2 regions of the Maricaulis sp. ABE4_448 genome follow, and region 1 is predicted to be linked to the other one. Evidence: predicted binding sites of a transcription regulator. Region 1 holds the regulator's gene; the other holds the start of a gene.
What was found. Region 1 encodes HrcA, which represses chaperone genes, less so after heat shock. Its sites were predicted from a motif close to GTTAGCANTCNNNNNNNNNGANTGCTAAC; they were not measured.
Positions count from the first base shown of each region.

Region 2: the regulator HrcA is predicted to act here: its motif matches at 1,197-1,225, upstream of groES (co-chaperone GroES).

Region 1 is NZ_JBSWXX010000001.1:200,978-204,570, forward strand. Features, by position in the region: gene ACXAJV_RS01050 (FMN-binding glutamate synthase family protein) at 1-747, opposite strand, end outside; gene grpE (nucleotide exchange factor GrpE) at 854-1,492, opposite strand; gene hrcA (heat-inducible transcriptional repressor HrcA) at 1,505-2,566, opposite strand; gene rph (ribonuclease PH) at 2,703-3,419, shown strand; gene ACXAJV_RS01070 (alpha/beta hydrolase) at 3,479-3,593, opposite strand, start outside.
Region 2 is NZ_JBSWXX010000004.1:467,534-471,126, reverse strand. Features, by position in the region: gene ACXAJV_RS13700 (YiaD family glycine zipper/OmpA-like lipoprotein) at 333-1,004, opposite strand; gene groES (co-chaperone GroES) at 1,274-1,564, shown strand; gene groL (chaperonin GroEL) at 1,619-3,265, shown strand; gene ACXAJV_RS13685 (Lrp/AsnC family transcriptional regulator) at 3,479-3,593, opposite strand, start outside.

The DNA of each region.
Region 1 (3,593 bases):
CTTCTCTGCCGGCAGGATGCCGCCCTTGCCCGGCTTGGCGCCCTGGGAGAGCTTCAGCTCGAACATTTTCACAGCCTCTATGGCCGCCATGTCGCGCAGGCGCTGGTCATCCAGTCCGCCGGCTGCATTGCGCACGCCATACTTGGCGGTGCCGATCTGGAAGACGATGTCGCAGCCACCTTCCAGGTGCCAGGGCGAGAGCCCGCCCTCGCCGGTGTTCAGCCAGATCCCCGCCTTCGCGGCGCCACGCGAGAGCGCCTGCACCGCCGGCTTCGACAGGGCGCCATAGCTCATGCCGGAAATATTGAAGAAAGAGGGCGCATCATAAGGCGCGCGGGCATGCGGCCCGATGCGCAGGGGTTCGGTCGCGGCGGCATGATCGTCGAGCAGCGGGAAGGCGCAATTGACGAAGAGCGCCGTACCGACCTTGTCCATCGGCTTGGTGGAGCCGAACGGCACGGTGCCGCCCTCACCCCGGGCCGACCGGTAAACCCAGTCGCGCTCGGCCCGGTTGAAGGGCAGTTCCTCCCGGTCCATGGCGAAGAAATACTGGCGGAAGAACTCGCCCAGCGTGGTGAACAGGTTACGGAAGCGGCCAACCAGGGGATAGTTGCGGCGCACCGCATCGGCGGTCTGGGCCCGGTCGGCGATATACAGGGCGATCATCGCCAGCGCCGCAGCCCCCAGCGCCAGGATGAAGAGCTGGGTCAGGATGTTCAGCGCGTCCATCGCCCATTGCGGCAGCATCGACATGATTTTCAACCCCGTTTCATCACGCGGCTATCATGGACTGCCGCCGCGCCCCTTGCGAGGGGGCCCGGCGAAAACAGGCGATGTTTGATCCGCGGTCCGGTCAGGCCGTGACGTCGACGCCATTGCCGCCGGGACTTCCGCCCTCGCCATGGCCGCCGCCGGCGGACACGGCCACCATGGCAGCGCGCAGGGTGCGGTCGCCGATCAGATAGCCGGTCTGCATGACGGCCGCGATCGTGCCATTGGCGTGCTCGGACGGGATCTGGGCGACGGCCTGGTGATGATGCGGGTTGAAGGCATCGCCCGGCTGCGGGTCGATCTTCTTCACCCCGTGACGCTCCATCTTGGATAGCAGCGCCTTTTCCGTCATCGCCACGCCTTCGACGAGGTTTTTCACCGCGTCCGGGGCATCGGCGAGGGCCGCCTCGTCCACAGCGCCCACGGCGCGGGAGAGATTGTCGGCCACGTCGAGAATGTCCTTGGCAAAGCTGGAGACGGAATAGGCGCGCGCATCGGCGACTTCCTTCTCCGCCCGGCGCCGCGTGTTCTGGGCATCGGCCAGCGCGCGCAGCTTGTCGTCGCGCAAGGCGTCGATTTCGGCGGTCAGCTTGGCGATGACATCCTCGGTCGAGGTTTCGCTCGCGCCGGTATCCGCCTCATCGCCTTCGGCTGCCGCCTCGGGATTCTTCGAGGCGTCCATGTCCAGCTCGTCCTGCGGGGTCTTGTCGGTCTCGCTCATTCGTCTTCACTCTCAAGATCGCGCGCCGTCGAGGATCTGCCCGACAACGCGTGCGGTGTAGTCAACCAGGGGGATAACACGCGCATAGTTCAAACGGGTGGGGCCAATTACACCCAGCGCCCCGATGATTTCCTGTTCCGAGTTCATATAGGGAGCCACGATCACGCTTGAACCCGACAGACTGAAGAGCGGGTTCTCGGCTCCGATGAACAGGCGCACGCCATCGCCGTCGCGGGCCTTGTCCAGCAGGGTGATCAGCTCTTCCTTGCGCTCGATGTCCTCGAACAGCAGGCGGATGCGTTCCAGATCGCCGGCGGCATCGACACTTTCCAGCAGCCGCGCCTGGCCGCGCACGATCAGGGCGCGCTCGGCCGAGCCGCCGGACCAGTCGGCCAGGCCCTGCTTGACGAGGTCCTCGGCGGCGCTGTCCAGCTGCGAGCGGCGCTGGGCGATCTCGGCCTCGATCGCCTTGCGCGCCTCGGCAAGCGAGCGTCCCTTCAGCCGGGCCGAAAGATAATTGCCGGCCTCGATCAGTGTGACCGGCGGCATGCCGTCCGGCGCGTGCATCAGCCGGTTCTCCACCGTGCCGTCCTCGAAGACGAGCACGGCCAGCACTTCCTGCGGGGAGAGCGGCACGAATTCGACATGCCGCAGCGGGGCTTCGCGCTTGGGCGTAACCACCAGGCCGGCGCCGCCCGCCAGGCCCGACAGCAGGGAGGAGGCTTCGGACAAGAGGTCCTGCTGGGTCCGGCCGGTACGCGTCACCTTGCCTTCGATCGCCTTGCGCTCGTCCTCGGTCAGCTGGCCGACCTGCAACAGCCCGTCGACGAACAGGCGCAGACCGGCATGGGTCGGCATGCGGCCGGCGCTGGAATGCGGTGCGGTCAGCAGGCCCATATGCGCCAGGTCGGCCATGGTGTTGCGGATCGAGGCCGGCGACAGTGACAGATTGCCGGTCTGCGACAGGGTGCGCGAACCGACGGGCTCACCGGAGCGCAGATAGGCTTCCACGATCTCGCGAAAGATCGTGCGCATCCGTCCGTCCAGGGCCGCCAGGGTCGATTCGGGTCGCATATCAGCCATGCCTCTCAATTAATCGCCGCTTTGCGCCGGTTCAATTCTCTATTCCTGTCTGCGATCCCTGCCGCGGCGCTTGAAGCGATGCGCACATGCCGCTAGGAGCGGCCGGTATCAAGACGTGGAGAGATGCATGAGACCCTTCGGACGCGCCCGTGACGCAATGCGCGAGATCAGCCTGGAAGCCGGTGTTTCCGTCTATGCCGAAGGCTCCTGCATGGCCCGCTTCGGCGGTACGCATGTGCTGTGCACTGCCAGTATCGAAGACAGTGTTCCGCCGTGGCTGCGCGGTGGCGGCAAGGGCTGGGTGACGGCGGAGTACGGCATGCTGCCGCGTGCCACGCACACACGGGGACGCCGCGAGGCGGCGGCGGGCAAACAGTCCGGCCGCACCCAGGAAATCCAGCGCCTGATCGGCCGTTCCCTGCGCGCCGTCGTCGACCTCAAGGCCTTGGGCGAACGCCAGATCACCGTCGACTGCGATGTCATCCAGGCCGATGGCGGCACCCGCACCGCGGCCATCACCGGCGCCTGGGTCGCCCTGAAACAGGCCACCGGCTATCTGATCGAGGAAGGCCTGCTGAAAGCCGATCCGGTGCACGGCCAGCTCGCCGCCATCTCCTGCGGCGTGGTCGACGGCGAGACCCGTCTCGATCTGGAATACGAGGAAGACCGCCGCGCCGGGGCCGACGCCAATTTCGTCCTCACCAATACCGGCGGCATTGTCGAGATCCAGGCAACCGCCGAGGACAAGCCGATCCCGGAAAGCGATTTCCACGACCTCTTCGCCCTCGCCAAGGCCGGCGTGACCGACCTGTGCGCGGCACAGCTGGCGGCGTTGAAAGGGTAGGGCCCTTTTCACTTTCCAGGAGGCACCCAGCGCATTCCGGGGGGAAAGCGGTGTGGCGGCTATTCTGCGGATTGCGGCACGCAGTCCTCGTCTGCCGGGAAGGTTGCTGCCAGCGCGCGCGCGAACTGCTGTTCGTAGGCCAATGGTGAATGGCCCGAAACATAGCGTGTCAGG
Region 2 (3,593 bases), on a different contig from region 1:
TCCGATGCAGCGAATCGTCACGAATGCTTGAAGGTTAATCTGCGTCGCTGCCGGTTGTCGTTTGGTTAACGAAGGTAAACCCTAACTCGGGATATCTATCCAACATATTGATCTTTATTGGAATGCATAAACTAAAACGGCCCGCCGAAGCGGGCCGCTTGAATGTCTTTCCTCCCCAACCTGTTGGGGAGGGGAACCGCGAAGCGGTGGAGGGGCCGCCGCCGTAGCGGCGGAATACCTTGGGCCGGCACTTTTCGCGGCCTGTGGCCGCGCCCCCTTCGACCCGATGCGCCGCATCGGCCCACTTCCCCACTGGCGTGGGGAAGAAACCCCTAAGAAGTCGTGTGGGGACGGATCAGGATTTCCACGCGGCGGTTCTGCTGGCGGCCCGACGGCGTGTCATTCGACGCGATCGGCGAGCGCTCGCCCATGCCGGCAACATAGAAACGGTCGCGCATCACACCCTGGGCGATCAGGTAGTTGGCAACAGACAGCGCCCGGTTCTCCGAAAGCGTCTGGTTGTAGTCCGCCGGACCGGTCGAGTCGGCATGTCCGACCACGTCCACATAGGTCGCCGGATAGCGGTTCAGCACCGTCGAGACGTCGCTCAGAATGCCGTAGAACTGGCCCTGGATGTCGGACGAATTGGTGGCAAAGGTGACATCGCCCGGCATGATCAGGCGAAGATCATTGCCTTCACGGCGCACGCCCACGCCGGTATCGCTCAGCGCCTCGCGCATGGCCGTCTCCTGACGGTCCATGTAATTGCCGATGGCACCGCCGGCCAGCGCACCGACACCGGCGCCGATCAGGGCGTTGGTGCGACCTTCCTCGCTGTCATTGGTATTGGTGAGATAGCCCAGGGCCGCGCCTGCGGCGGCACCCAGGAGCACGCCGCGCCCGGTGTAATTGGGGCGGGTCTCGCCGGTATAGGGATCAGTGGTGGTGCAGGCGGTTACCGCCAGCGCCGCCAGGCTCGTGACGACTGCAGTGCGAAGTTTCATCGGGTTTCCCTCTCAGCTACGCAACCGGTTGCGATCATAACCTGAAATGTGACAGGCGTTGCAACGTCGGATGTATGGTCCATCAGATGAACGCGCGATGACCGGGATTCGTTCGCGCGGTGCTGCGCGCAATCGCATTTTTTGCAATCAGCGCCTCTTGACGCTCCGGGTCCTGCCCCTTATCTGCCCGCTGTTAGCAGTCGGCCAAGGTGAGTGCTAAACCGCGGCCCTGCCAGGAACCACAGTCCTCTTTTTGGAGATAGACCAAGATGACCTTTCGTCCTCTGCACGACCGCGTGCTGGTGAAGCGCGTCGAAGAAGAGTCCACGACCAAGGGCGGGATCATCATCCCGGATACGGCCAAGGAAAAGCCCCAGGAAGGCGAAATCGTCGCCGTCGGCGGCGGCGCGATCAAGGAAGACGGCTCGGTCCGTCCGCTCGACGTGAAAGCCGGTGACCGCATCCTGTTCGGCAAGTGGTCGGGCACCGAAGTCACGCTGAACGGCGAAGAACTCCTGATCATGAAAGAATCCGACATCCTCGGCATCATGGGCGCCTAAGGCGGCCGCTCTTCCGAAGATCCCTCGAGACATCCAACACACAGGAATAAAGCAATGGCTGCTAAAGACGTACATTTCGGCACCGATGCCCGCGAACGCATGCTGCGCGGCGTCGACATCCTCGCCAACGCCGTGAAAGTCACGCTCGGCCCGAAAGGCCGCAATGTCGTGATCGAGAAGTCCTTCGGCGCTCCGCGCACCACGAAGGACGGCGTCTCCGTCGCGAAGGAAATCGAACTGGCCGACAAGTTCGAGAACATGGGCGCGCAAATGCTGCGCGAAGTGGCCTCGAAGACGAATGACGTCGCCGGCGACGGCACCACGACCGCCACGGTCCTGGCCCAGTCCATCGTCCGCGAAGGCATGAAGTCGGTTGCCGCCGGCATGAACCCGATGGACCTGAAGCGCGGTATCGACAAGGCCGTCGCCCTGGTCATCGAGGACATCAAGTCGATCGCCACCCCGATCAAGGGCTCTGACGAAGTCGCCCAGGTCGGCACCATCTCCGCCAACGGCGCCACGGAAATCGGCGAGATGATCGCCAAGGCCATGGCCAAGGTCGGCAATGAAGGCGTGATCACGGTCGAGGAAGCCAAGTCTCTCGAGACCGAGCTGGATGTCGTCGAAGGCATGCAGTTCGACCGCGGCTACCTGTCGCCCTACTTCATCACCGATGCCGACAAGATGCAGGCCGAGCTGGAAGAGCCCTACATCCTGCTCTTCGAAAAGAAGCTGACCTCGCTGCAGCCGATGCTGCCGATCCTGGAATCGGTGGTGCAGTCCGGCCGTCCGCTGCTGATCATCGCGGAAGATGTCGAAGGCGAAGCGCTGGCCACCCTCGTGGTCAACAAGCTGCGCGGTGGCCTGAAGATCGCCGCCGTGAAGGCTCCGGGCTTCGGCGATCGCCGCAAGGCCATGCTGGAAGACATCGCCATCCTGACCGGCGGCCAGGTCATCTCTGAAGACCTCGGCATCAAGCTGGAAACGGTGACGCTCGACATGCTGGGCTCGGCCAAGCGCGTCAACATCACCAAGGATGACACGACGATCGTCGACGGCGTTGGCGCCAAGGCCGACATCGAGGCCCGCGTCGGCCAGATCCGCCGCCAGGTCGAGGAAACCACTTCGGACTATGATCGCGAGAAGCTGCAGGAACGCCTGGCGAAGCTCGCCGGCGGTGTCGCCGTGATCAAGGTCGGCGGTGCCACCGAGATCGAAGTGAAAGAAAAGAAGGACCGCGTTGACGACGCCCTGAACGCCACCCGCGCTGCGGTGGAAGAAGGCATCGTGCCGGGCGGCGGCGTCGCCCTGCTGAAGGCCTCGGCCAAGCTGGCCGGCCTGGAAGGCGACAATCCCGACCAGACCCAGGGTATCGCGATCATCGCTCGCGCCCTGCAAGCTCCGATCCGCCAGATCTCGGAAAACTCCGGTGTCGAAGGCTCGATCGTGGTCGGCAAGGTCATGGAAAACTCCAGCGCGACCTTCGGCTTCAACGCCCAGACCGAAGAGTACGGCGACATGCTGGCCTTCGGCGTGATCGATCCGGCCAAGGTCGTCCGCACGGCCCTGCAGGACGCAGCCTCGGTCGCTTCGCTGCTCATCACGACGGAAGCTGCCGTCGCGGAAGCACCGAAGGAAGAAGGCGCCGGCGGCGGCATGCCCGACATGGGCGGCATGGGTGGCATGGGCGGCATGATGTAAAACATCATAAAGCCGCCCATCATCGAGAGGTGAGCAGACCGGCAAGCCGGTCTGCGGGGGCGGCATGATGTAAAACATCATAAAGCCGCCCATCATCGAAAGGTGAGCAGACCGGCAAGCCGGTCTGCGGGGGCGGCATGATGTCGTCATCCGCCTGAGCCTGGCTCAGACAAGAGAGGCCCGCTCCAATGGAGCGGGCCTTTTCTGTATGCTCTATTCGTCCGGGATGACGGGGGGCAGGCGCTGTTCGACCTTCACCGACTGGATGACCGACGTTCGCGTCATCGCGTAAGGAATGATCCGGTCGATCACCGTTTCCAGATCCGTG